2 regions of the Streptomyces sp. NBC_01429 genome follow, and region 2 is predicted to be linked to the other one. Evidence: riboswitches for the same ligand, from Rfam matches in the RefSeq annotation. Region 2 holds a riboswitch; the other holds the start of a gene.
The links. Region 2 has a riboswitch for cobalamin ahead of OG627_RS10270 (ribonucleoside-diphosphate reductase subunit alpha). Riboswitches for the same ligand answer to the same signal wherever they lie in the genome.
Positions count from the first base shown of each region.

Region 1: it holds a riboswitch for cobalamin, as region 2 does, so the genes downstream of both, OG627_RS09710 (ABC transporter substrate-binding protein) here and OG627_RS10270 (ribonucleoside-diphosphate reductase subunit alpha) in region 2, are expected to answer to the same signal.

Region 1 is NZ_CP109599.1:2,340,688-2,354,730, reverse strand. It holds gene OG627_RS09770 (NADP-dependent oxidoreductase) at 1-908, opposite strand, end outside; gene OG627_RS09765 (LuxR C-terminal-related transcriptional regulator) at 1,051-2,457, shown strand; gene OG627_RS09760 (3-oxoacyl-ACP reductase) at 2,451-3,236, opposite strand; gene OG627_RS09755 (nuclear transport factor 2 family protein) at 3,459-3,887, shown strand; gene OG627_RS09750 (hypothetical protein) at 3,893-4,711, shown strand; gene OG627_RS09745 (4'-phosphopantetheinyl transferase family protein) at 4,719-5,501, shown strand; gene OG627_RS09740 (AfsR/SARP family transcriptional regulator) at 5,429-6,238, opposite strand; gene OG627_RS09735 (response regulator transcription factor) at 6,413-7,027, opposite strand; gene OG627_RS09730 (aromatase/cyclase) at 7,235-8,230, opposite strand; gene OG627_RS09725 (acyl carrier protein) at 8,321-8,581, opposite strand; gene OG627_RS09720 (ketosynthase chain-length factor) at 8,688-9,905, opposite strand; gene OG627_RS09715 (beta-ketoacyl-[acyl-carrier-protein] synthase family protein) at 9,902-11,167, opposite strand; cobalamin riboswitch at 11,434-11,617, shown strand; gene OG627_RS09710 (ABC transporter substrate-binding protein) at 11,684-12,745, shown strand; gene OG627_RS09705 (FecCD family ABC transporter permease) at 12,892-13,917, shown strand; gene OG627_RS09700 (ABC transporter ATP-binding protein) at 13,914-14,043, shown strand, end outside.
Region 2 is NZ_CP109599.1:2,460,702-2,474,744, reverse strand. It holds gene OG627_RS10300 (class I SAM-dependent methyltransferase) at 9-536, opposite strand; gene OG627_RS10295 (DUF397 domain-containing protein) at 696-905, opposite strand; gene OG627_RS10290 (helix-turn-helix domain-containing protein) at 902-1,741, opposite strand; gene OG627_RS10285 (ATP-binding protein) at 1,924-2,424, shown strand; gene OG627_RS10280 (phospholipase D-like domain-containing protein) at 2,537-3,757, shown strand; gene OG627_RS10275 (ribonucleotide-diphosphate reductase subunit beta) at 3,869-4,891, opposite strand; gene OG627_RS10270 (ribonucleoside-diphosphate reductase subunit alpha) at 4,891-7,299, opposite strand; cobalamin riboswitch at 7,457-7,583, opposite strand; gene OG627_RS10265 (YbdD/YjiX family protein) at 7,707-7,925, opposite strand; gene OG627_RS10260 (carbon starvation CstA family protein) at 7,922-10,180, opposite strand; gene OG627_RS10255 (GntR family transcriptional regulator) at 10,356-11,120, opposite strand; gene OG627_RS10250 (sugar ABC transporter substrate-binding protein) at 11,449-12,747, shown strand; gene OG627_RS10245 (carbohydrate ABC transporter permease) at 12,868-13,878, shown strand; gene OG627_RS10240 (carbohydrate ABC transporter permease) at 13,875-14,043, shown strand, end outside.

The DNA.
Region 1 (14,043 bases), 120 kb from region 2:
GTGTAGCGCCCGGCCGCGAACTCCGCGAGCGCCTTCGGGGCGTCGGAGAGCGGGTACGTGGCGGTCACCTCGACGCTCAGGTCGCCCGAGAGCACCCGCTCGGCGAGCGCCCCGAGCCGGCCGTCCCTGGTGGCCATCCGGACGTACGTCACGGTGACGCCGCGCTCGAACTCCGTCGGTCCCATCAGGGTGGACACCAGCCGGCCCCCCTCCTTGACCGCCGCCGCCGTGCCGGCCAGCGCCGGACCCCGGCTGATCAGGTCCACCACGGCGTCGACCCCGTCGGGCGCGAGGCGCAGCGCCTCCTTCAGGGTGTCGACGGCGGTGTAGTCGATGACCTCGGACGCGCCCAGGCCCCGTACGTACTCCGCGTCCGCCGGGGCGGCGGTGGCCAGCACCCGCAGGCCCGCCCGGGACGCCAGCTGCACCACGAAGCTGCCGACACCGCCGGTCGCGCCGATGACGAGCAGGGTCTGCCCGGTCTCGCCCGCCACCGCGTCCAGCACGCACTCGCCGGTGAGCGAGGTCGAGACCAGCGCCGCCGCGCGCGCCGCGTCCAGCCCCGCGGGCCGCGGGGCGACGTCGGGACCCTCGGTGACCAGCGTGTACTCGGCGATGGTGCCGGGGTGGAAGTGGGTGTACGCCAGGACCTCGTCCCCGGCGGCGTAGCCGGTGACGCCCTCGCCGACCGCCTCCACCACGCCCGAGGCGTCCATGCCCACCACGAAGGGGTGCTCGACCGGCATCATCTCGCGCATCGCGCCGACGACCAGCGCCGCGTCGAGCGGGTTGAGCGCGGCGGTCTCGACCCGGACCAGGATCTGCCCCGGACCGGGCGCGGGCTTGGGCACATCGGTGACGACGAGCTGGTCCAGGGGACCGTACGAAGGGGCGACGAGAGCCTTCATCGGGACGTAACTCCTCAAGGAGGGGAAGCGGTTCCCGCCCAGCTTCACCCCCCGGTCCCCACTCCGTACCTGCCCGTCGGAGCGGTTGGACCTACCCGAAAGAGCGGTCCCCACCGGCTGCCCGGCGACTAGCATCGCGGCCATGGACCTTCAGGGCCGATCGGACCCCGGGCAGGCGTCGGACGCCCGTCATGTGTCGCACGCCGGGCACGCGTCGGACCTCGGGCACACCTCGGACCCAGGGCACACCTCGGACGCCGGGCACGCGCTCGCGTGGGCGCTCGCCATCCTCCAGGCGCCGCCGGGCCGGACCCTGGACCGGCTGTCAGTGGTCCTGGCCGAGGCGCTGCCGCACCGGGCGCTCGCCATACTGACCGGGGACTGCGCGCGCTCCCCGATGCGCACGCACGGCGAACCGGCCCTGGCCGACAAGATCTCCAGCGCCGAACTCGCCCGGCTGGCCGGATCGGTGGACATCGGCACCCCCTACTTCGGCCCCGCCGCGCTCGCCGGGGACACCCGGCCGGTGCTGGGCGCGGCCTCCGCGCCCTCCGGCGCCTCCGGGGCGCTGCTGGTCATCGTCCCCGACGACGGTGTGGTGCCGGACGCCGCGGTGCGCGGGACCGTCCAGCAGCTGTGGGACCTGGCCTGTCTGCACCTCGCCGGATACGCCGCCCAGGCGCATCCGGAGCCGCTCGCCGGCAACCGCGCGGCGGCCGGCGAACGGGCCCGGGTGATCGCCGAACTCACCGACGCCCACACCGCCGCCCTCACCGCGATGCTGGGCGCGCTGCGCTCGCGCACCCTCGACGACACCACGGCCCGGCGCACCGCCACCGACATCGCCGTCTCCGCGCTCATCGAGCTGCGCGCCACCAGTGACCTCGACCGGGCCCTGAGCGAGGAGACGGCGGGCGAGGCGTTCGCCCGGCTCACCGAGCGGCTCGACCCGCTCATCCGCTACAGCGACGTGGTTCTCGACCTCGTACCGCCCCCGCGCGCCCACCAGTTGCTGCCCAGCGACATCGCCAACACCGCCCGCGCTGTGGTGCGCGGCACCGTACTGATCATGCTGGAGCAGGAGGGCGTGGGGCGGATCCGGGTGGCGTGGCACGCCGAGAACACCGAACTGCGGATCGATCTGCGCGACGACGGCCCCGGTGCGCTCGCGCCGGACGCCCTGGCGATACACCGGCTGTCGGACCGGGTGACCGCGCTCGGCGGCACACTGGCCCTGGACGCGGCCCCCGGCTGGGGCAGCACGCTCACCGCCACACTGCCGCTGGCCGCGTCGGAGACCGCGTCCGCGCACGCGCTGGACTCGCTCAATCCGCGCGAACTCCAGGTCCTGGAGTGCCTGACCCAGGGATATCGCAACCGGCGGATCGCCGAACAGCTCCACATCAGCGAGCACACGGTGAAGTTCCATGTCGCCAATGTCCTGGAGAAGCTCTCCGTCGGCTCGCGCGGCGAGGCCGCCGCCGTCGCCCGTGACCTCGGCCGCGCGGTGCCGGCCCCGCCCCGGCGGCCGGCCTCGACGGCTCAGTAATTCCCCAGGCCACCACAGACGTTGAGCGCCTGGGCGGTGACCGCCGCCGCGTCGTCGCCGACCAGGTACTCCACCATCGCCGCGACCTCGCGGACCTCCACGTACCGGCCGAGCGGCACCCGCTGGCTGATCCGGTCGTGGGTCTCCTCCTCGGTCACCCCCCAGATGTTCGCGTAGTGCGTGCGCACCCGCTCGGCCATCGGCGTCTCGACGAACCCCGGGCACACCGCGTTGACGGTGATGCCGGTACGGGCCAGCTCCAGCCCGAGCGCCTTCGTGAAGCCCACCACGCCGTGCTTGGACGCCGAGTACGGAGCGGCGTGCACCACGCCCTGCTTGCCGCCGGTCGACGCGATGCTGATGATCCGGCCGCGCTCCTTGCCCAGCATGCCGCCGGCGTTCAGCACCTCCTTGGTCATCAGGAAGACGCTGTTCAGATTCGTGTTGATCACGTCGAGCCACAGCTCGTCGGAGATCTCTGCGGTGGCTCCGCCGCCGCTGCGCCCCGCGTTGTTGACCAGGATGTCGACCGGGCCGAAGCGCTCCACCGCCGACCGCACGTACGCCTTGATCTGGGCCGGATCAGCCACGTCACAGGTGGTGCCGTCCACCTCCAGGCCCTGTTCCTGCAACTCCTTTATGGTGGCGGCAAGTTGCTCCTGCCGGCGGCCGCAGACGTAGACGCGGGCGCCCAGTCCGGCGAGCCGCCGGGTGATCTCCAGTCCGATGCCGCTGGTGGCGCCCGTCACCAGGGCCACCGGCTTGACTGCCTCCGCCATGTTCTCCTCCATCACCTGCGGTCGCGTGTGCGTCGAGCCTGCGGCGCGCCCCTTGAGTACCGGTGGAAGCGGTCTCGACCGTGCCTCGGCGGAGGACCGGGCGGGGGTTGCGGGGGGTTATGGCGCGGATCCCGGCCGGGCGGCGCCTGAAGCCGTTTTCGAGCCCTCTTCGAGTGGACGCGGACAGCATGCCCGTACCACCCGCACTCCCCGGAGGCCCGGATGACCAGCACATACGCCATGACCGAGCTGTACACACAGGTGCAGCACTTCTACGCGCGGCAGATGCAGGCGCTCGACACGGGCCGGTTCGAGGAGTACGCCGGGACCTTCACCGAGGACGGCAGTTTCCAGCACACGCCCACCGTGCCGCCCGCCGTCACCCGGCCCGGGATCGTCGCCGAACTGCGCTCGTTCAACACGAAGTACGCGGGCGATCCGGTCCGCAGGCGCCACTGGTTCAACCAGATCGTTCTCGACCCCCGTCCGGACGGCGCCATCGACTCCACCGTCTACGCGATGATCGTGCGGATCCGGCCCGGCGAGCGCCCGGAGATCTGGCCGCACTGCCTGCTGCACGACGTGCTGGTGGAGCAGGAGGGCGAGATCCTCATGCGCTCACGGGTCGTCACCTACGACGAACAGCGCTGAGTCCGGTGCCGTACGCCGGAAGCCCCGCGCGCGGCACGACCGCGAGCGAGGCCGTCACCGCCGATGCCGTCACTGCCGGTGCCGCCCCGACCCACGTCCTCCCGACCGGTGCCGTCCCGCCCCACGTCCTCCCGACCGATGCCGTCGCGACCGGTATCGACGCGCTCGCCGGCGCGCTGCGCTCCGTGCTGGTCGCTGCCCGCTCCGGCCGGGCCGGGGTCCGGCCGCTCACCGCGCCCGCCACCGGGGCGGCGCTCGGCGCGGTCGTTCTCGACCTGGCCCTGCTGCGCGCCGCCGCCCGGGGCGCGGCCCCCTGGGTGGCGGACCGGCTCGTGCCCCGGCTGCCGCTGGACAGCGCCCGGTGCCTGGCGACGGTCCTCGGCCCGGCGCTGCACCGCGCCGACGGGCCGTACGGGGAGTACCGCCGCCACCTCGCCGTGCTGGCCGCGCTCCCGGCCCCCGGGCCCGTACCGCTCGATGTTCTGCGCGCGCACCGGCCGGCGCTCGCCGTGCCGGGCGCCGGGCACGGCCCGGCGCACGGCCCGCTGGGGGAGCTGCTGCGGGACCTCTCCGGGGAACTCGCCGAAGTACGCGCAGAATGCGCCGCGTTGACGCCGGGTGATCCGCGCGTACGGGCCGCGGCCGAACGCCACGCGCTGCTCGGCGCCGCCGCCTGCCTCCTGCGCGACGCGTCGGAACCGGTCCCTGTCCGGTCCCTGTCCCCGCTCCTCCCGGAGCTGCCCCCGCGTGTGCTGTCCGGGTGCGCCGGACCCGAGCCGCTGCTCGGCGCGCTCGGCCGGGTCGCCGCCCGGCTGGGCCGGTGACGGCGCGATGCGTGCCGTCCGCGTCACCGGACCCGACGGGCCCTGGCAGCCGGTGCGTTCGGCCCTCCGCGCGCGGGGCGCCGTACTGGTCCACTCGCCCGCCGAGGGCTGGGAGACCGGCGCGGCCGAGCTGGAGCGTCTCCTCGGCCGGGACGGCGCGCGCCACCGGGCCCTGGCCGGACACGCCGTACGGCAGCGGCGGTTCGCCGTCTCCCGGCTGCTGCTGAAACACGCCGCCGCCACCGCGCTGGACGTCCGCCCGGCCGACCTGGAGCTGGCCCGTACCCCCGGCGGACGCCCGTACCTGCGCGGCTGGGGCGACATCGAGGTGAGCCTGAGCCATACCCGCGGGCTGGTCGCCGTGGCCCTGAATCTGCGCGGCGCCGTCGGTACCGACGCCGAGCCCGCCACCCGCGCCGTCCACGGCACCGGCCTGGAACTGCGCGCCTGCACACCCCACGAACGCGCGGCCCTGGACCGGCTGCCCGCGCACCGGCGCGATCTGGCGCTGCTGCGGCTGTGGACGCTGAAGGAGTCCTACACCAAGGCCCTGGGCACGGGACTCCGGCTCTCGTTCGCCTCCTTCGGCTTCGCCCTGCCGCCGGACGGCGGCCCGCCGCTGCTGCTGCGGGCCGACGGCGCTCCCGCGCCGCAGGACGAGTGGCGCTTCACCAGCCGCGTCCTGCCGTCCGGCCATGTGGTGGCGACGGCTGCGGGTCAGCCGACGAGCCGCCTGGTCTCCTCCTCGGGCAGTTCGAGGTCCAGCGAGTTCGACAACACGGCCTGGTAGAGCCGCTGGAGGCGCGGCGACGGCTCGATCCCCAGCTCGTCGATGAGCGTCCGGCGCAGCCGGTGGAACGCCGCGAGGGCCCGCGAGGTCCCGCCCGACCGGTAGAGGCTGGTCATCAGCTGCGCGCAGAGGTTCTCGTCCATCGGATGCTGGGCGGTCAGGGTCCGCAGCTCAGGGACGAGCGCGGTGTGCCGGCCGCGCCGCAGATCGGCCTCGACGCGCTGGCCCAGCGCCCGCATCCGGGCCTCTTCGAGACCGACCAGCTCGGTCTTCAGGACCCGGCCGGCCGGTACGTCCGTCAGCGCCGGTCCGTTCCACAGCCGCAGCGCGCGCTGAAGATGCACCGAGGCCGACCTGAAGTCCCCCAACTCCATGGCCGCGTAGCCCTGTTCCGCCGACCGGTGGAACTCCCGCACGTCGAGCGAGTTCACCGGTCCCGCCAGCTGGTAGCCGTTGAAGCGGGTGGCCAGGATGTCCTTGGCCGCCGTGCCGGAGTCCGGTCCCAGCGCCGCGCCGATCCTGCGGCGCAGCTGGAGGACGTACGTCTGGAGGGTGGTCGCCGCGCTGCGCGGGATGCCGTCCCCCCACAGCTCCTCCATCAGCGTCGGCACCGGGACGGGCCGGCCGGCCCGTAAAGCGAGCAGTCCGAGCACCTGACGCGGTTTGCCCGCGCTGGGTACGATCGAGACCCCCCGTTCACTGACGGCCAGTTGCCCAAGTACGTTGATGTCCAACATCGGTCGGTCCTCCCCCATGAGGAGCCGGGAGCGGTTCCCCGGCGTCGACCCGAGCCTGACACCGGTCGTGCCGTGGGCATAGTTAGGCCGTCAGCGACCTGGGTATGAAGTCCCCATCGTGTGTGACGCATGATTCCGGGCGTGAGATCTTCACGGCTCTCGGGGCCCGGCCGCTCAGTACCGCTGGAGCCAGCCGACGTCCCGGGCGATCCGGACCGCGTCCATCCGGTTGCGTGCGTGCAGTTTGGTGACGGCCGCCGACAGATAGTTCCGTACGGTGCCCACGGAGAGATGGAAGTGCGCGGCGATCTCCTGCGCCCCGGCGCCCTCGGCGGCCAGCCGCAGCACGTCCGTCTCGCGGCGGGTCAGCGGGGAGTGCTCGCTGTCCCAGGCGGCCAGCGCCAGCTCCGGGGCGATCACCCGCTGACCGGCCGCGATCTTCCTTACCGCCTGGGCCAGTTCGGCGGGCGGGGCGTCCTTGAGGAGGAACCCGGCGACCTGGGTGTCGAGCACCCGGCGTACGGTGCCGCTGCCGCCCAGACTGGTGAGCACCAGCGTGCGGCACTGCGGCAGCCGCTCGCGTAACTCGGCCGCCGCCGTGAGCCCGTCGAGACCCGGCAGGTCGATGTCGACGATCGCGACATCGGGGCGGTGCTCCAGCGCGGTACGCACGATGGTGTCGCCGCGGTCCAGTTCGGCGACGACCGTGATGTCGTCCTCCAACTCCAGCAGGGCCACCAGCGCGCCCCGGATCATGTGCATGTCCTCGGCCAGCATGACTCGTATCATCGATTGCCTTCCCCCTGTCGACCGGGGGGCTGGATCGTGATTCAGCCCCCCAGGGGCCGATAGTACGGAGGAGAGGTTCGGCGACCGAGTCGGTTTGCCCTCCGTGTCGCTCTTTGCTGAAACTCGCGCCCAGTTTTTACCGAACGTGAGAACGGGCGGGATCCGGCCGGTGGATTCCCTTCCGTGTCAGGCGTGTTCGGCGCGGTGTCAGGCGCGATCCGCCGCGCGATCCGCCGCGCGGGACGCCGCGTGCGACGCGGCGTGACTCATGGTGGCGAGGCTGTTGCGCCCCAGCGCGTCGCGGATGTGGTTCCTGGCGTCGGCGAGCGTGCTGCCCTCGCCCAGCACCTCCGCCACCGCCGCCGGATTCAGCACGACGGTGTGCGTGGCCGACGCCACCGGACCGTCGGGACCCTCGGTGAAGGTCCACAGACCGCTGTGGCCCGACAGCAGCCGGGGCATGGCCAGTTGCTTGTACGCGATCCACTCCGGCGCCCGGCACACCCGCACCGAACGCGTCGAGTGGGCCGACCCGTCGGCCGTCACCGTGTCCATCCGCAGCTCCTGGACGCCGGGCACGGTCTCGGTCAGCTCGACCCCGGCCACGTGCGGCAGCCGCTCCGCCCACAGATCGGCGCGGTTCACGAAGTCGTACGCCGCCTCGGCCGGCCCCTCCAGCGGCACCCGGTCGGTGAACGAGAACACCACGTCCTCCACCGGGTGGCCCAGCTCGGCCACCCGGGCCAGCGCGGCCAGCTCCTCGGCGCTGTTGCGGTCCAGGCCGCGCAGGAGCCCCTCCACGGTCGCCGGGTCGTCGTCGGTCGCGGCGAAGCGGTGCCGGAGCACCACCTCGGTACGCCCGCCCGGCAGTTCACGGAAGAGCCAGCCGCCGCCCATGGCGGCGACCGGAGGGTGGCTGCGTTCCTGACGGAAGCTCACATACCGGCGCTCGGGGTCCAGGACCCGCCGGGAGACCCAGTTGGCCACCTCGCCGTTGACCAGGGCCCAGATCTCGAAGCGCTCGCCGCGCCCGCCGCGTTCCAGATGGACGAGATGAACGCTCGGGCCGAAGATCGCGGGCCAGCGGGTGGCGTCGGCCACCAGGTCGTAGAGCACCTGGGCGGGCGCGGAGACGATACGGGTGTGCTCGGTGCGGTGTGTCGTCGGCCGGGCCGTGCCGGCGGGCCGGGTGGTCGCTGTCATGGGGCGGTTCTCCTCAACACGCTTGCGGAACAGGGAGGGTGAGGGGCCCTGCCCCCTCACCCTGAGTGGTGGTGCGCACGGCCCGGCGGGTCAGCCGGCCGTCGCCACGGCGGTGTCGTTGACCAGGCTCAGCAGGGCGCGGGGTGTGCCGACCTCGGCCACGTCGTCGTCCGTCAGGTCGACGCCGAACTCCTGCTTGATCCGGGCCGCGCTCTCCATCAGCGCCAGCGAGTCGTAACCCAGCTCCTCAAGAGGGGTGTCCAGGATGTCGCCGGTGAGGTCGATGCCGTCGTCCTGGCCCGCGCAGGCCACCAGGATGCGGCGGAGGTCGTCGAGGTCCATGGTCGCCATGAGAGTTCCCCGCTCTTTTCTGTGAGGTGATGAGGTCGTTGAAGTGGTGGAAGTGGTTGAAGTTGAGGTGGTTGAAGTTGAGGTGACCGAGGCCGGGGCGGGGCGGTCACTGCTCGGGACCGGTGACGACCACCGCCGAGTTGAAGCCCCAGCGACCGCGCGCCAGGACCAGCGCGGCCGTGACCGGCCGGCCGCGCGGCTCGCCCCGGACGAGGTCGATGCCGTACTCCGGCGGTACGTCGGCGCTGTGGCCGGTCGCCGGGATCACCTGGTCCCGGATCGAGAGCAGCGCGGTGACCAGGTCGACCGGGCCGCCGCCCGCGGAGAGCCGGCCGGTGAGCGCCTTGGGCGCGGTGACCGGCACGCCGTGCGGCCCGAAGATCTCGCGGATCGCCTCGGCCTCGGCCCGGTCGAGTTCCGGTGTCCCGGCCCCGTCTGCGAACACCACGTCGATGTCGGAGGGCCGCAACCCCGCGTCGGCCAGGGCAAGTTCGGCGGCGCGGCGCAGCCCCGGCGGACGGCCGGAGCCGGGCCTGGGGTCGAATGTCGCCGCGTAGCCGACGACCTCCCCGTACACCTGCGGCGCACCGCGCTCGCGCGCCCGGGCGCCGTCCTCCAGGATGACGATCGCGCCGCCCTCGCCCGGCACATGGCCCGACGCCGCCGTGTCGAACGGCAGATAGGCGCGGGCCGGGTCGTCGACGGTGCTGACCAGCCCGCCGGACAGCTGGGCCGACCAGCCCCACGGGTCGAACGCCGAGTCCACCCCGCCGCTGAGCACCATCGACGTGCCGCGCCGCACGGTGCGCCGGGCGTGGCCGACCGCGTCGAGCCCGCCCGCCTGCTCGGCGACGAGCGCGGCGCCGGGTCCGCGCATGCCGTTGCGGATGGAGATCTGGCCGGTGTTGACGGCGTAGAACCAGGCGAACGACTCGTAGACGCTGACGAATTCGGGGCCCTGGCTCCAGAGCTTGTGGAACTCCCGGTGGGTGAACTCGAAGCCGCCCTGCGCGCTGGAGGTGACCACGCCCATCTCGTAGTCCGGCAGGGTCTCGGGGCCGATCCCGGCGTCCGCCAGCGCCCAGTCGGCCGCGACCAGCGCGTACCGGGTCGAGACGTCGGTCTGCGGCAGCAGCCGGCTGGGTAGCAGCTCGCCGGCCTCGAAGTCCAGGATCTGCCCGGCCAGCCGGGACGGGTAGCCCGAGGCGTCGAAGCGGGCCAGCTCGCCGATCCCGCTCTGCCCGGCCAGCACGGCCTTCCAGTAGGCGTCCGTGCCCAGCCCGTTCGGGGCTGCCACGGCGAGCCCGGTGATCACCGTACTCATCGCGCCACCTCCGGATCGTGCAGCACCATCGCGCTCTGGAAACCGCCGAAGCCGCTGCCCACCGTCAGGACGGTGTCCACCCGCTGCTCGCGCGCGGTCAGCGGTACGTAGTCCAGGTCGCACTCCGGGTCGGCCGTGCGCAGATTCGCCGTGGGCGGTACGACATTGGCGTCGATGGCCAGCAGCGAGGCCGCGATCTCGATCGAGCCGATGGCGCCGAGCGAGTGCCCCACCATCGACTTGATGGAGCTGATGGGCACCTCACGGGCCCGCTCGCCCAGGCTGCGCTTGTAGGCGGCGGTCTCGTGCCGGTCGTTCTGCTTGGTGCCCGAGCCGTGCGCGTTGATGTAGTCGATGGCGCCGCGGTCCAGGCGGGACTCGTCGAGCGCCACCCGGATCGCCTCGGCCATCTCGCGGCCGTCCTTCTTCAGACCGGTCATGTGGTACGCGTTGCACCGGGTGGCGTAGCCGCCGACCTCGGCGTAGATGTGCGCGCCGCGCGCGCGGGCCGCCCCGTACTCCTCCAGCACGAACATGGCCGCGCCCTCCGCGAGCACGAAGCCGTTGCGCGAGCCGTCGAACGGCCGGGAGGCGTGTTCCGGGTCGTCGTTGCGGGGGGTGGTGGCCTTGATGGCGTCGAAGCAGGCGACCACGATGGGGGAGATCGGGGTGTCGGCGGCGCCGGCGACGACGGTGTCGACGGTGCCCTCCCGGATCAGCTGCACCGCGTAGCCGACGGAGTCGAGGCCGGAGGTGCAGCCGTCGGAGACCATCGCCACCGGGCCCTCCGCACCGGCGGCCCAGGCCACCTCGGCGGGCATCACCCCGGGGCTGAGGTAGTCGAACATGTGCGGCGAGAGATAGCCGGGATCCACCAGCCACTCCCGGCCCGCGTCCGACATGACCAGGTACTCGTTCTCCAGACTGGTCGCCGAGGCGACCGCGCTGCCCAGGCTCACCCCGATCCGGTGCGGGTCCAGGGAGTCCAGCTCCAGACCGCTGTCGGCGATCGCCTCCCGGGTGCAGGCGACGGCGAACTGGGTGGCGCGGTCCATCCGGCGGATCTCCCGGGGGCTGAGCCCCTCCGCCGCCGCGTCGAAGTCGACCTCGCCCGCGATCCGGGACCGGAAGGGCGAGGCGTCGAAGAACGAGATGGCGCGGGTGGCGGTACGGCCGTCGGTCAGCAGGCTCCAGAACTCCTTCGTCCCGGCGCCTCCGGGGGCGCGTACGCCGATACCGGTGATCACTACGCGCCTGCTCAACGCGGGCCTCCCGCGCGGTCGTGGGCGGGGCCTTGGGCGGGGCCGTGGGCGGGGCCCGGCCCCGTGGACCGGCAGCGCCCGGCGCCGGTCCTGTCTCGGTTCATGCGGAACATCGCTGTGCGTCCTTTCGCCTCAGAGCCTGTCGGGTGCAAGGCTGCTGGTGGCGACTTGAGCGCGGCTCGACGCCGGATGGTGGCGCGAGGGAGCGCGGCCGGTGACCGGGGCCCACCTGTGGAAACACGGCCGACAGGGGCGATTTCCGGCTGTGATAGCTTGCCGAGGCCAGTCGAACCCATGTACGTGGGTCAGGGAATCCGGTGGAAATCCGGAGCTGACGCGCAGCGGTGAGGGTGACGGGCGTGGCATCGGCCACTGGGCGGCGACCGTCCGGGAAGGCGTCACGTCCGGGAGATCCCGAGTCCGAAGACCTGCTGGCCGCCCCCGTCCTTTCAGGCGGCGGGGGAGCACCGTACGAACGGGCTCCGCGCATGGGCCCTCGAACGCAGAGGAACCACCGTGCCGATCGCGCGCCCGCTCCGTCCCGCCGCACTGACGACCCTGCTCCTCGCCGGAGCCCTGTCCCTGACGGCCTGCGGGGGAGGCGGTACGGCACAGGACGCGAAGACGGCCGAGGACGAGGCCGCCGGATATCCCCGTACCGTCGAGAACTGCGGACAGCGGGTACGGATCGACGCCCCGCCCCGCCGCGCCGTCTCGCTCAACCAGGGGACGACGGAGATCATGCTCTCCCTCGGTCTGGCGGACCGCATGGCCGGGACCGCGACCTGGACCGACCCGCTGCTGAAGGGGCTGGAGAAGGCCAACGCCGAGGTCCCCCGGCTCGCGGACAACAACCCCTCCTTCGAGAAGGTCCTCGACGCCGAGCCCGACTTCGTCGCCTCCTCCTTCCAGTCGACGCTGGGCAAGGGGGGCGTGGCCACCCGGGCGCAGTTCGAGAAGCTGGGCGTGCCCACGTACATCTCGCCCGCCGACTGCACCAAGAACGACAAGACCGTGGGCACGGACGGCGCCCGCTCCACCCCGCTGGCCATGGAGAGCGTCTACGGCGAGGTACGGGACCTGGCCGAGGTCTTCGGGGTCGAGGAGCGCGGCGAGAAGGTCGTCGCCGCGCTTGAGGCCCGGATGGCGAAGGCGACGGCGGGGCTGGACGCGGCGAAGACCGAGAAGGTCACGCTGCTGTACTGGTTCGCCAACTCCGACTCCCCGTACATGGGCGGCTGCTGCGGCGCCCCCGGCATCATCACCAACGCCGTCGGCGCGAAGAACGTCTTCGACGACACCCAGGACGAGTGGCCCCAGATCAACTGGGAGACGGTGGCCGACCGCGACCCCGACTTCCTGGTGATCGGCGACCTCACGCGCAAGTCGCAGTCCGCCGAGACCGCCGCCAAGAAGATCGAGTTCCTGGAGTCCAATCCGGTCACCAAGGAGATGGACGCGGTCAGGAACAAGCGGTACGTGCTGCTCAGCGGCCAGGCGATGAACCCGACCATCCGCACGGTCGAAGGCGTCGAGAAGGTCGCCGCTGCGCTGCGCTCGTACGCGCCCGCGAAGTGACGATCCAGCGGGAGCGGGATCCGGAGCGGGACTCGGCGAGAGATCCGGCGGGGGAAGCGGCCGCGGATCCCGGTGCGCCGCAGTCCGCCGCACCGGAGCACGCCGCACCGACCTCCGCCGCACGCGCCTCCCGCGGGCCGCGCGCCCTGTGGGGTCCGGGGAGCCCGCGCGTGCTGCTCCTGTGCGCCGGCGGGCTCGCCGCGCTGGTGGCCTCCGTCGCCGTCGCGATCACCATCGGCCCGGCGCAGATCCGGGTCGGCGACGTCTGGTCGGTCGTGGCCGCTCACCTCGGCTGGGGCGAGTCGCGGCTCACCCCGATCCGCGACGGAATCGTATGGAACCTGCGGCTGCCGCGCACGCTGCTCGCGGCCGTGTGCGGCGCCGGACTCGCGGTGTGCGGGGCGGTCATGCAGGCGCTGCTGCGCAATCCGCTCGCCGACCCGTTCGTGCTCGGTGTCTCCTCGGGCGCCTCCACCGGCGCCGTGCTCGTCGTCGTCCTCGGGGTGGGCGGCGGCGCCCTGTCGCTGTCCGGCGGCGCGTTCCTGGGCGCGCTCTGCTCGTTCGCGATGGTGCTGCTGCTCAGCCACACGCTCGGCGGGACGACGGACCGGGTGGTGCTCTCCGGGGTCGCGGCCATGCAGCTGTTCTCCGCGCTCACCTCCTTCATCGTCATGACGTCCGCCGACGCGGAGACCACGCGCGGCGTGCTGTTCTGGCTGCTCGGCTCGCTCGGCGGCGCCGGCTGGAACGATGTGTGGATCTGCTCCGCCGTGCTCGCGCTCGCGCTGCTGGTGTGCGGCGGATACGCCAGGACCCTCGACGCGTTCGCCTTCGGGCAGGACGCGGCGGCCACGCTCGGCGTCTCCGTCGGCCGTACCCGCCTGGTGCTGCTCTGTGTCACGGCCCTGCTGACGGCGGCGCTGGTCAGCTCGGCGGGGGCGATCGGCTTCGTCGGTCTCGTCCTGCCGCACGCCGCCCGCGCGCTGGTCGGCCCCAACCACGGCAGGCTGCTGCCGGTGACGGCCCTGGCCGGGGCCGTGTTCCTGGTGTGGGTCGACACCCTGGCCCGTACCGTGCTCGACCCGCAGGAGGTACCGGTGGGAGTGGTGACGTCCCTGATCGGCGTACCGGCGTTCGTGGCCGTGCTGTACCGCGCCCGGAGGACGGCATGACCGGCGCGACGCCCCCGCCCGGACTGCGCGCCGAGCGGGTCTCCCGTACCGCCGGGGGGCGGCTCGTCCTGGACGGGGTCGGCCTCGCGCCCGCGCCAGGCTCCACGCTGGGGCTGCTCGGGCCGA
Region 2 (14,043 bases):
GAGTAGGCTCAGCGTTGGATGGGCAACACCTTGCCGGTGAAGCCGTTTCCGTACATGCCCTGCGCGCCGTAACAGCCCTCCACGGCCGGCGCTTGCGAGAACACGAGCACGCCGCCGGGGGCAAGGTGTTCGCGGATGGCCGGGATCAGGCGGCGCGGGTCGGTGAACCAGACCGCGCCCCAGATCGAGTAGATCGCGTCGTAGCTCTCTTCAGTGTGCCGAAGATGGTCCACGGCTTCCCGGAGGAGGAATCGGGCCCCTGCCACATCGGCCCAGCGTTCCTCGGCATGTCTCACCTGGACGGGCGAGAGGTCGACGCCCGTGGCTTCGACGCCTTTGCGAGCGAGGTAGGCAACCTCGCTTCCGCCGCCGCAGCCCAGTTCCAGCGATCTCCCGGGCTGGCACAGGAGTTCCTCGGCAGGGCCGTGGTGATCGTACTGAGTCCAGCCAAAACCTTTGTCGGTCGACTCGCTTACCGTTCCGACCTCTGATACGGCGCCCGCTGCGTAGCGATCCCAGTATTTCTCAGCACTCATGCGGTGGCGTTCCCCGGAAACTGGGGGTCTGGGATCCCGCTCCCAGAGCGGCGAGCCGATTGCGAACGCATGCGCACCCGAGGTGGAGCTTCCACTTCGACCCGGAGACCGTCGGCTTCTTCAATCCCAGTGGCGAATTCGCCACTGGGACCACCCGTGTTACGGCCGTCCGGCGAAGGAGACGAAGTCCGTCCAGGCGGGAGCCGGGACCTGGAGGGCGGGGCCCTGGGCTCTCTTGGAGTCGCGGATGTGGATGGTGGTGGGGGCGACTGCCACTTCTACGCAGTTGCCGCCGTCCGAGCCGGTGTAGCTGCTCTTGAACCACGTCAGTTGGGCGGCGGCGGGCTGCTCCACCTGCTCCGTACTCATGCTTCTCCTGCCATGCGCTGGATAAGACGTGCGGACTCATCGCTGTTCAGAGCCTGCGTGCGCAGCTTCCCATAGCGCAGCCCGAAGGTACTGACCCTTGCCGGATTGGTGATCACCAGCCCGGCCCCATGGGATTCGATGTAGCCGACGTGCCTGTGCTCCGCAGTCTCCATGACGACCATAGGACCGTTCAGCCCCAGGTGGAAGCCGCGAGCTGTCGGCATGATCTGGATCTCTACGTTGAGCAGTGCCCCCTGGGTCAGCAGGTGTTGAAGCTGCCTCTTCATCACTCCCTCGTCGCCAACCGCCGCCGTCAGCGCCGACTCCGCGATGATGAAGCACAGTTCCACCGCCGGTGTGCGCGTCAGAAGCTTCTGTCGGCTGAGCCTTGCTTCCACGTGCTGCTCGATGATCTCCTCGGGCAGTACCGGGCAGTGCCGTGAGAAGAGCGCCCGTGCGTACTCCTCTGTCTGGAGAAGTCCGGGGATCAGCAGCGGCTCGAAGTCGTACCTGCTCACCGCATCCGTCTCGATCACCGCGAAGTTGTAGAAGAACGCCGGAAGCTTCGCCAAGTCCACATCGTCCTGCAACACCGCCAGCGTCCCGCCCGCGTCCAGCCTCACCTCCGCCGCATCCGTGAACGCCGACTTCGCCGGCCTCCGGCCCTGCTCGATGGAGGCGACCTGTTCCACCGAGTAGCCCACCGCCTCGGCCAGTTGCTCCTGAGTCAGTCCGGCCCGTTCCCGGTGGAGCTTCACCAACTTGCCGTAGCCGACCCAGATCCCCGGCTTGTCGTCGTCCTGGACGCGTTGCTTCTTCGCGCGGCTGGTTCCCATACGCCTCACACCCCAATGTGTGTGCCGATGCAGGCATTGCCTTGCCTTTTGTGCTGCAACGCCCGACCTGCCGGGACCGTCACGGAATGCGACCCGTACAAAAACCGTCCCGACCCGTACACGGCCGTCAGGTACGGCCGTCCTCCCTGGTGAGGGTAGTCGCGTGACGGGAGCGTCACCCTATGAAGTCGCAGACTCCCCCCGCCGCCGTCTCCACCGGACCCGCCCTCCCCGCCGAGCTTGCCTCCCCGCCGCCCCTCTCGCCCCTCCTTCCGCCCTCCCGGATCAGGCTCAGTTCCAGCCATCGTGGCGCCCGCCTCGCCCGGTTGCTCGGCGCGCAGCAGCTCGACGAGTGGGGGATTCCCCGGACGACCGCCGCCTCCGCCGTGATCACCGCCGTCGTCGCCGAGTTCGCCGCCAACGCCGTCACCCATGGGCGTACGCCCGGACGGGACTTCGAGGTGCGCCTCGCCCTCGCCGCCGAGCTGGTACGGGTCGAGGTCATCGACACCCGGCCCGACCGGCTGCCCAGGGCGCCCGGGATCTCTCCCCGGCCGTCGGTGTACTCGACCGGTGGGCGCGGGCTGTTGCTGGTCGCCGCCTTTGCCGACCGGTGGGGGTGGGTGGTGCGCGACCCGTACACCAAGTCCGTGTGGGCGGAGGTGGGTCATCGGGCCCGTTGAGTGCCTCTCTCATTCTCGCTCGCAGAGTGATTGGTCGTCACTTAGAGTGGACAGCGGCTCAATTGAACGAGGTGAGGGTGGATTAAGGATGAAGACGAAGTGGAGAGCGAAGGTGGGAGCCGTTCGCCTCGCCCCCGTTCTGGCCGCGTTGCTCGGTGCGTCGCTCCTGGCCGCGCCCACCGTCGCGCAGGCGGCCGACACGGTTCCGCTGACCAGTACCTTCAACCACCCGGCGGGGACCGGCGCAGAGCAGAACGCGATCAGGAACCAGTTGGTCTCCCTGATCCAGCGGTCGCCGTCGGGGTCGCGTATTGACGGTTCCATCTATCTGTTCACGGACACCACGGTGAGCGCGGCGCTGGTCGCGGCCAAGGAGCGCGGTGTCAAGGTGAAGATGATCATCGACGGCGACAGTGTCGACACGGGCGGCTCCCAGTACGACACGCTCAAGGCGGGGCTCGGCACCACTCTCTCCGCCGACTCCTGGGTTCTGGCCTGCCCGGTCCCGCGTGGCTGTCTGGGCAACCGGAAACTCAACGCTGACCACACCGGCGCCATCAACCACAACAAGTTCTTCCTCTTCTCTCAGGTCGGCGACACGGACGGGGTCGTGTTCCAGACCTCCGCGAATCTGACCACCACCCAGCGCACCAAGTACTTCAACAACGCGGTGACCATCCCGGACGCCGGATCCGGTCTCTACACCACCTACCGCGCCTACTGGGAGGACCTCAAGAAGCACGGTTCGTCGGGGAGCGGCCTCGACCACTACTACAAGACCCAGCAGAGCGGTAAGTACAAGACCTACTTCTTCCCGCGCAAGGAGGACTCGGGCACCTATGACAAGGACCCCTCCACGGACACCATCGTCTCGCTGCTGAAGAACGTCAGCTGCGCGGGCGGTGTCACCCGTATCCGGGTCGGAATGTATGCCTTCACCCGGGTCCAGGTCGCCGACAAGCTGGTGAGCCTGAAGCAGGCCGGGTGCCGCGTCGACCTCCTCCACAACGATGAGTCAGGCAACCTCGGCACCGCCGTGGGGAACGCGGTCAAGGGCAACCTCACCACCGTCTCGCGGTGCAAGGGAACGACGCAGAACGCCGACGGCACCACCCGCGCCATCGGTGTCCACTCCAAGTACCTTCTGATCGAGGGCACTTACCTGGACGCCACCGGACGCAAGCTCGTCTTCACCGGGAGCCACAACTACACGTTCCCGAATCTCCGCTCCTACGACGAGACCCTGCTGAAGATCGACAACGCGGCGGTGTACGACAGCTTCAAGGCGAACTTCGAGTCGATGCGCACCGGTTCCTACTGCACCCAGTACTGACCTCGGGCCGCTGACCTCGTACCTCTGACCCCGTACACACGATCACTCCGTGTACGGGGTCAGCCCAACTCAAGCCCGGCAGAGACCGGAAGCAGAGACCGGAAGCGGAGACTAGAAGTCGTCGTCGAAGCCGACCGTGCCCTCCACCGCGACCTGGTACGCCGACGGACGCCGCTCGAAGAAGTTCGTCAGCTCCTGCACGCCCTGCAACTCCATGAACGAGAACGGGTTCGAGGAGCCGTACACCGGCGGGAAGCCCAGCCGCTGGAGGCGCTGGTCCGCCACGCACTCCAGGTACTCGCGCATCGACTCGGTGTTCATGCCCGGCAGGCCCTCGCCGCACAGGTCGCGGCCGAACTGGAGCTCAGCCTCGACCGCCTCCTTCAGCATGTCCGTGACCTGCTGCTGGAGCTGGTCGTCGAAGAGTTCCGGCTCCTCCTTGCGTACGGTGTCCACGACCTCGAAGGCGAAGTTCATGTGCATCGTCTCGTCGCGGAAGACCCAGTTGGTCCCCGTGGCCAGGCCGTGCAGCAGGCCGCGCGAGCGGAACCAGTACACGTACGCGAAGGCGCCGTAGAAGAACAGCCCCTCGATGCACGCCGCGAAGCAGATCAGGTTGAGCAGGAAGCGGCGGCGGTCCGCCTTCGACTCCAGGCGGTCGATCTTCTCGACCGAGTCCATCCACTTGAAGCAGAACTGCGCCTTCTCGCGGATCGACGGGATCTCCTCCACCGCGTCGAACGCCGCCGCGCGGTCCTCCGGGTCGGGGAGGTACGTGTCCAGCAGCGTCAGATAGAACTGGACGTGGACGGCCTCCTCGAAGAGCTGGCGCGAGAGGTAGAGCCGTGCCTCGGGGGAGTTGATGTGCTTGTAGAGCGTCAGCACCAGGTTGTTCGACACGATCGAGTCGCCCGTCGCGAAGAACGCGACCAGCCGGCCGATCATGTGCTGCTCGCCGGGGGTGAGCTTGGCGAGGTCGGCGACGTCCGAGTGGAGGTCGACCTCCTCCACCGTCCAGGTGTTCTTGATCGCGTCGCGGTAGCGCTCGTAGAAGTCCGGGTAGCGCATGGGCCGCAGGGTCAGTTCGAAGCCCGGGTCCAGCAGGTTCTTCTGTGCGGAAGTGTTGTTCGTCATTACTGGCATGCCTCGCAGGACTCGGGGTTCTCCAGGGAGCAGGCGATCGCGTCCTCAACAGAGGCCGCCTGCGCGGGTACGGGGGTGGGCTCCGGCCGCGACGCCTGCTGCGAGCCCGCCGCCCGCGCGATCCGCGTCGCCGGGCGCGAGCGCAGGTAGTACGTCGTCTTGAGCCCCTTCTTCCAGGCGTACGCGTACATCGAGCTGAGCTTCCCGATGGTCGGCGTCTCCAGGAACAGGTTCAGCGACTGGCTCTGGTCCAGGAACGGCGTACGGGCGGCGGCCATGTCGATCAGTCCGCGCTGCGGGATCTCCCACGCCGTACGGAACAGTTCCCGCACCTCCGCCGGTACCCAGCCGAAGCCGGCCACCGAGCCGCTGGACTCGCGCAGCGCCTCGCGGGTCTGCGCGTCCCAGACGCCGAGCCGCTTCAGTTCGTCCACCAGGTACGAGTTGACCTGGAGGAACTCGCCCGACAGCGTCTCGCGCTTGAAGAGGTTGGAGACCTGCGGCTCGATGCACTCGTACACGCCGGCGATCGAGGCGATGGTCGCCGTCGGCGCGATCGCCAGGAGCAGCGAGTTGCGCATGCCCGTCGTGGCGATCCGGGCGCGCAGCGCGTCCCAGCGCTCCGGCCAGTTCAGCTCCACGTCGTAGTGGTCGGGGTGCAGCACCCCGCGCGCGGCGCGCGTCTTGGACCAGGCGGGCAGCGGGCCGTTGCGCTCCGCGAGGTCGCAGGACGCCTCGTACGCGGCGAGCATGACGCGCTCGGCGATCCGCGTCGAGAGCGCGGCGGCCTCGGGGGAGTCGAAGGGCAGCCGCTTCTTGAAGAAGACGTCCTGGAGACCCATCGCGCCCAGGCCCACCGGGCGCCACTTCGCGTTGGAGCGGCCGGCCTGCTCGGTCGGGTAGAAGTTGATGTCCACGACGCGGTCGAGGAAGGTGACGGCCGTGCGGACGGTCTCGTCCAGCCGCTCCCAGTCGATCTCGCCCGACTCCAGCACGAACGCGCCGAGGTTGACCGACCCCAGGTTGCAGACCGCCGTCTCGCCGTCGTCCGTGACCTCCAGGATCTCCGTGCAGAGGTTGGAGGAGTGCACGGTGTGGCCGGGCTCGGCGGTCTGGTTGGCGGTACGGTTCGACGCGTCCTTGAAGGTCATCCAGCCGTTGCCGGTCTGGGCGAGGGTGCGCATCATCCGGCCGTACAGCTCGCGCGCGGGGATGGTTCTACGGGCCAGTCCGTCCGCCTCCGCCTTGCGGTACGCGGCGTCGAACTCGTCGCCCCACAGGTCCACCAGCTCCGGCACGTCGGCCGGGGAGAACAGCGACCAGCTCCCGTCCGACTCGACCCGGCGCATGAACTCGTCCGGGATCCAGTGCGCGAGGTTCAGGTTGTGCGTACGCCGCGCCTCCTCGCCCGTGTTGTCGCGCAGTTCGAGGAACTCCTCCAGGTCCGCGTGCCAGGTCTCCAGGTAGACACAGGCCGCGCCCTTGCGCCGGCCGCCCTGGTTGACGGCCGCGACCGACGAGTCGAGCGTGCGCAGGAACGGGACGATGCCGTTGGAGTGGCCGTTCGTCCCCCGGATCAGCGAACCGCGCGAGCGGATACGGGAGTACGAGAGCCCGATGCCCCCCGCGTGCTTCGAGAGCCGCGCCACCTGGTGGTAGCGGTCGTAGATGGAGTCCAGCTCGTCCAGCGGGGAGTCCAGCAGATAGCAGGAGGACATCTGCGGGTGCCGGGTGCCGGAGTTGAAGAGGGTGGGGGAGGAGGGGAGGTACTCCAGCCGGCTCATCAGCGTGTAGAGCCGCTCGACCTCGGTCACGGCCCGGTCGCTCTCGTCCTCCGCGAGCCCGGCGGCGACGCGCGCCATGAAGTGCTGCGGGGTCTCGATGACCTGGCGGGTGATCGGGTGCCGCAGGAGGTAACGGCTGTAGAGCGTCCGCAGCCCGAAGTAGCCGAAGCGGTCGTCGGCGGCGGTGTCGATCATCGCGTCGAGCCGGGCAGCGTGGAGCGCGACGAAGGCGGCGGTACGGTCCGCGATCAGACCCTCGCGGTGCCCGGTCGTGACGGAGGCGGAGAACGACACGGCGCCCTGGGTCGCCGCCTCGTCCGCGATCGTGCGCGTCAGCAGTCTGGCCGCGAGCCGGGAGTACGCCGGGTCCTCGGAGATCAGTCCGGCCGCCGCCTCGGTGGCCAGCTCCCGCAACTCGGCCTCGTCCGAGCGGGCGTTGCGGCCCCGCAGCGCGGCGGCGGCGACCCTGCCCGGGTCGGTGTCGGGCAGATCGGCGGTCAGGTCCGTCAGGGTCCGCAGCAGCGCGGTGCCGGGTCCGTCGGCCTTCGGCTCGGCGGATTCCGTAACGGCTGGGACCGGATCGACTGAGACCGGATCGGCTGGCGCGATGGTCACGGTGGGGCTCTCCCTCGCTCGGCTCTGGGCCAACGGAGGGAAACGGGGGACCGGCCGTACGCAGGGGGACGCGGCCCGTGTCCGGGCAGCACCTACCGCGTACGGCGTCCACCGGCCCAACCGCGAGGCCCGGACGTCTGGGCGTCCGGATCGGGTCGAGCCGGACGCACCGTCGGCAGGTACCCGGACTTACGCGGGCGTGACAAAACACGCCAACGCATACCGTTGCGGGACAGTTCCGGATTCGCACCGGATTCCCCTGCGTCGACAGCGAGGTCGAGCATACATCTGGGGGGCGCGCGGTGCGGCACCCCCCAGATGTTGTGTCGTGGGTCGCTTCGGTTACGGTCGCTGGTACCGCTCCCGGTACCCCTCCCGGCACCGCTGTGCCTTCGTGGTGCGGCCGTTCAGCAGCAGCGGAAGCCCTCGCGCGGGTCGGCCTCGCGGGCGTCCGTGCGGCTGCGTTCGAAGGCCCGGCGGCTCATGATCCGGGCCTCCGGGGCGTGGGCGGTGGTGTGGGCGACGTACCGGTCGTACCCCGACTCGCCGGTCAGCTCGCGCACGTACCAGCGGATCCGCCCGGCGATGTGCCGCGCTCTGGCGGTCACGGTCACGGCCGCCGTCATGAGGCGCCGCTTCCCGGTCCCGCTCCCGCGCCCGCCGCCACCTTCGCCTCCGCCTCGGCGGCGGCCAGCTCCGCCTTCTCCTCCTGGGTGGGGATCATCCCCGCCGGGGCGACGATGCCGGACCTGACGTACGGCGCCTCCGACAGTTTCACGCTCTCCGGTGCGCGGATCGCCTTGAGGCAGACCCGTCCGGCGTCCGCGATGACCACGAGGATCAGGAGCGCGAAGAGGGCCGAGAGGACCCCGTCCACCGTGGAGTTGGTCACGACGGTGTGCATGTCGTCCATCGTCTTGGCCGGCGGCAGCACCTCGCCCCGGTCGATGGCCGACTGGTACACGTCGCGCTGGGTGAAGAAGCCCACCTTCGGGTCGCCGGAGAAGATCTTCTGCCAGCTCGCCGTGAGGGTCACGGCGGCGTCCCAGGCGAGCGGTACGGCGGTCACCCAGGCCCATTTCAGCCGTCCTGACTTGACCAGCAGCGTCGTGCAGACGGCGAGGGCCACCGCAGCCAGCAGCTGGTTGGCGATGCCGAAGAGCGGGAACAGCTGGTTGATGCCGCCCAGCGGGTCGTGGACGCCGACCCACAGGAAGTAGCCCCAGCCGCCGACCACCACCGCGCTGGCGAACCAGACGCCCGGCTTCCAGCTGACCTGGCGCATCGGCTTGTACACGTTGCCGAGCATGTCCTGGAGCATGAAGCGCCCGACACGGGTGCCCGCGTCCACCGTGGTGAGGATGAACAGCGCCTCGAACATGATCGCGAAGTGGTACCAGAACGCCTTCAGCGCGGTGCCGCCGAGGACGGACGAGAAGATCTCCGACATGCCGAGGGCGAAGGTCGGCGCGCCGCCGGTCCGCGACAGCAGGCTGGTCTCCTCGACGTCCTTGGCCGCCTGGGCGAGTTGGTCGGGCGAGATGGTGAAGCCGAGGTTGGCGACCGCCTGCGACGCCGATTCGACCGTACCGCCGATGACCCCGGCCGGGGAGTTGACCGCGAAGTACAGACCCGGGTCGATGACACAGGCCGTGATCATCGCCATGATCGCGACGAACGACTCGGTCAGCATCGCGCCGTAGCCGATCATCCGGATCTGGGTCTCCTTCTGGACCATCTTCGGAGTGGTGCCCGAGGAGATCAGGGAGTGGAACCCGGAGAGCGCGCCGCACGCGATGGTGATGAAGACGAACGGGAACATCGATCCGGCGAAGACCGGCCCGTCACCCCGGCTCGCGAACTCGGTCACCGCGTCCATCTTCAGCGTCGGAAGCGCGATGACCACGCCGAGCGCGAGCAGCACGATCGTGCCGACCTTCATGAACGTCGACAGGTAGTCGCGCGGCGCCAGCAGCATCCACACCGGGAGTACGGAGGCGAGGAAGCCGTACGCGATCATCCAGATGACCAGCGTGCTCGCTTCCAGCGTGAAGGTGCCGGCGAGCGAGGACTCCGCGACCCAGCCGCCCGACACGATGGCGAGCAGCAGCAGCGCCACGCCGATGACCGAGACCTCGGTGACCCGGCCGGGCCGCAGCACGCGCAGGTACACGCCCATGAACAGGGCGATCGGGATGGTCATGGCGATGGAGAAGACGCCCCACGGCGAGTGGGCCAGGGCGTTGACGATGACCAGTGCCAGCACGGCCAGCAGAATGATCATGATCATGAAGACCGCGACCAGCGCGGCGGCCCCGCCGAAGGGGCCGATCTCGTCCCGGGCGATCTGGCCGAGCGACCGGCCGTCGCGGCGGGTGGAGAAGAACAGCGTCACCATGTCCTGGACGGCGCCGGCGAAGATCACGCCCGCCACGATCCAGATGGTGCCGGGCAGATACCCCATCTGTGCGGCGAGGACGGGACCGACCAGCGGCCCGGCCCCCGCGATGGCCGCGAAGTGGTGGCCGAACAGCACACGCCGGTCGGTGGGGTGGAAGTCGACACCGTTGTCGAGCCGCTCGGCCGGGGTGGCCCGGGTCTTGTCGACCTTGAGCACCCGGTTGGCGATGAAGCGGGAGTAGAAGCGGTAGGCGATGGCATACGAACCCAGGGCCGCGGCCAGCATCCAGGCGGCCGACACCTCCTCGCCGCGGGAGAGGGCGAGCACCCCCCAGCCCGCCGCGCCCACCAGGGCGACGAGCGCCCAGACGGTGATTGATCCGGGCGTGAGCTTCGGGGCCGCGCCCGGTGCGGATCCGGGTGCGGAACCGGATCCGGGTGCGGCGTCGGGTGCGGCGTCGGTCGGTGCGGGCTCTGGCATGGGCGAGTGGTCCCCTCACTGGTCACCTGCTGAACACGCAGGAAAACTAAGCCAGGGGATCGCCCGCCGTCACCCCCCGTCCGGACATCGGTACGGAAAGTGTGGATTCGGCAAGGAGTTGGTGACGGTCTCGCCGGTCGGCGTGAGTTGGTCAGCGCGCCGACCAGCGCGGCACTCAGCGCGCCGGGCGCTTCAGCCGCGCCACGAACTTGTAGCGGTCGCCGCGGTAGACGGACCGCACCCACTCCACCGGCTCGCCCGCCGCGTCCAGCGAGTGGCGCGAGAGCATCAGCATGGGCAGGCCGACGTCCGTACCGAGCAGTCCCGCCTCGCGCGGGGTGGCCAGCGAGGTCTCGATGGTCTCCTCGGCCTCGGCCAGATGGACGTCGTACACCTCGGCCAACGCCGTGTAGAGGGACGTGTACTTGACGAGCGAGCGGCGCAGCGCGGGGAACCTCTTCGCGGACAGGTGCGTTGTCTCGATAGCCATCGGCTCGCCGCTGGCCAGCCGCAGCCGCTCGATGCGCAGCACGCGTCCGCCGGCGGTGATGTCGAGCAGTCCGGCCAGCGTGTCGTCGGCGGTGACGTAGCCGATCTCCAGCAGCTGCGACGTCGGTTCCAGGCCCTGCGCCCGCATGTCCTCGGTGTACGAGGTGAGCTGGAGGGCCTGCGACACCTTGGGCTTCGCCACGAAGGTGCCCTTGCCCTGGATGCGCTCCAGCCGCCCTTCGACCACCAGCTCCTGGAGGGCCTGGCGCACCGTCGTGCGCGAGGTGTCGAACTCGGCGGCGAGGGTGCGCTCGGGAGGTACGGGCGTGCCGGGCGGCAAGGTGTCGGTGATGTCGAGCAAGTGCCGCTTCAGCCGGTAGTACTTGGGTACGCGCGCGGTACGGGTGGGAGTGCCGCCCTCGGTCTCGCTACCGCCCCCGTCCGTGGCCATGGCCTGCCTTCCCGACTCCTGCGCTGCTGCCGTCACCGGCTCCTCCGTCTGTCGCGGCTCACATGGTGGCACGGTCCGGCCACAGGGTGTCGCCCTCCCTCATGTGTCGGTCCGGTAACGGACGCGACAGCCCTTCTTATACACCCTTGACACCCCTAAAGGTCTAGGCCAAGCTCCCGGTACTGGTCTAAACCATTAAAGATCAGGTCCCGGCCCCAGCGGTACTTGTCAGTCGTACGTGTCAGCAGTACGTGTCAGTACTTGTCTTGAGTCTTCGCGGTCTTCGCGGCGGGCAGGGGGGTTGCAGGCATCCCTTGAGGAGGATGGCGTGAAGCGCAAGCTCATCGCGGCGGTCGGCGTCGCGGGCATGATGTTCAGCGTAGCGGCGTGCGGATCGGACGACAGCTCGGCGTCCAAGGATCCCAAGGACCGTAAGGAGACGCTGACCGTCTGGCTGATGTCCGACGCGCAGAGCACCTGGCCGGAACTGGTCAAGGACGTCAACGCGCAGTTCAAGGAGAAGTACCCGAACGTCAAGGTCAACGTCAACTACCAGCAGTGGGCGGACAAGGCCAAGAAGCTCGACGCGGCGCTCTCCGGCGACAAGTTCCCCGACGTCGTCGAGCTGGGCAACACCGAGACCATGACGTACATCCTCAACGGCGCTCTCGGTGAGATCGACCCGAAGAAGTACGAGAACTCGGACACCTGGATCAAGGGCCTGAAGGACACCTGCTCCTTCGAGGGCAAGCAGTACTGCGTGCCCTACTACGCCGGCGCGCGCGTGGCGATCTACAACAAGGACATGTTCAAGGCCGGTACGGGCTCCGACGAACTGCCCGCCACCGAGGCCGACCTGACCAAGGCGCTCGACAAGATCCAGGCGAAGAACGGCAAGGACAAGGCGTTCTCGCCGCTCTACCTCCCGGGCCGCTACTGGTACGCCGCCATGTCGTACGTGGCCGCGTACGGCGGGCAGATAGCCGAGTACGACGAGGGCGCCAAGGAGTGGAAGTCCACCCTCTCCACCCCGGAGGCCCAGAAGGGCATCCAGCACTTCGTCGACCTGGTGAAGAAGTACAACCACGGTGACAAGACCAAGGACGAGGCGGACCACGCCAACGTCATGGCCAACGAGAAGACCGCGCTCCTCTACGGCAACGGCTGGGAGTCGGGCAGCGTCATCGACCCGGCCCAGAACGGCAATCCGAAGCTGAAGGACAAGATCGGCATCGCCGGTATGCCCGGCCCCGACGGCAAGGCCCTGCCGTCCTTCATCGGCGGCTCCGACCTCGCCACCATCTCCAAGTCGAAGGTCCAGGACCTCGGCGAGGAGTGGATCGCCGCCTTCACCAGCGGCAAGTCGCAGGAGGTGCTCGCCTCCAAGGACATCCTGCCGAACAACACCAAGCAGCTGGAGCCGCTGAAGGCCAACCCGGACACGGCGCCGATCGCCAACGCCGTTCCCGACGCGTGGTTCACCCCGATCGCCCCGGGCTGGACCGCCATCGAGAAGAAGGAAACCCTTGAGGTGATGCTGCTCGACATCATCAAGGGCAAGTCGGTGGCCGACGCCACGAAGGCGGCCGACGCGGAGATCAACAAGATGATCAACGAAGACTCCTGAGCCAACGGCTCCGCGTTGATCGTCCGCGGGAGGGGGCGGGGTCCGAGGCCCGTACAGGGCCGTCCGGGCTCCGCCGCCTCCCGTCCTCCGGTACCAGGTCCGAACGGAAGGCCAGCACACGTGAGTGCCGCCGAGATGAAAGCAGCCGACCCGCCGGTAGCCGTCGCGCCGGTTCCCGAAGGGGCCGGCGGCCCCCGGTCTCCCCGGCCGGACCGGTCGCCGCCGACGCGCCCGCGGCGCAAGGCCGGGGCGCTGCTGCCCTACCTGCTGATAGCCCCCGCGTTCGTCGCGATCGCCGCCGTCTTCGTCTGGCCGCTCGTGAAGACCGTCATCATGTCCTTCCAGGACGTCGGCAGACGGGAGCTGTGGAGCGGGCAGGCCGCCCCCTGGGTGGGCTTCGACCAGTTCACCAACATCCTCGGCGACGGCGAGTTCTGGGCCGTGGTCCTGCGGACCGTCGTCTTCATGGTCGTCTGTGTGGTCGCCACCATGGCCGCCGGTCTCGGCATCTCCATGCTGATGCAGCGCATGGACACCTGGGTACGGCTGCTGCTCACCGCCGCGCTCGTCGCCGCCTGGTCGATGCCGCTGCTGGTCGCGACCTCCATCTTCCGCTGGTTCGCCGACTCCGACTACGGCGTCCTGAACATGGTGCTGACCAAGTACCTCGGAATGGACGCCCAGGGCCACAACTGGTTCCTCGACCCCAAGCAGGGCTTCGTCATCATCGGAGCCGTCGTCGTCTGGGGCGCCATCCCCTTCGTCGCCGTCACCCTCTACGCGGCCCTCACCCAGGTCCCCAAGGAACTGGAGGAGGCCGCGGCCCTCGACGGCGCGGGCGTCACCGGGATCTTCCGGTACGTGACCTGGCCGGTCATCAAGCCGGTCTTCCAGATGGTGGGCACCCTGTCCGTACTCTGGGACTTCAATGTCTTCGGCCAGGTCTTCCTGATCCGCGGCAACAAGCCGGAGCCCGAGTACTCGCTCCTCGGCATCTACTCGTTCGAGAAGGCATTCGAGTCCAACTCGTTCAGCCAGGGCGCGGCCATCTCCCTCATCACCGTCCTGCTGCTCTCCGGCGTCGCCGTGTACTACCTGCGCCAGCTGCTCAAGATCGGAGAGGTCGAATGAGCGCCTCCACCCCGCAGACCCTCCGCCCGGACCGCAAGAAGAACCGGCTCGTCTACAACGTCCTGGGCCTGGGCGTGTTCGTCGTCATGGCCTTCCCGGTCTACTGGCTGCTCATCAGCTCGCTGCGGCCCAACGTCGAGATCCGCAGCTACGACCAGACCCTGT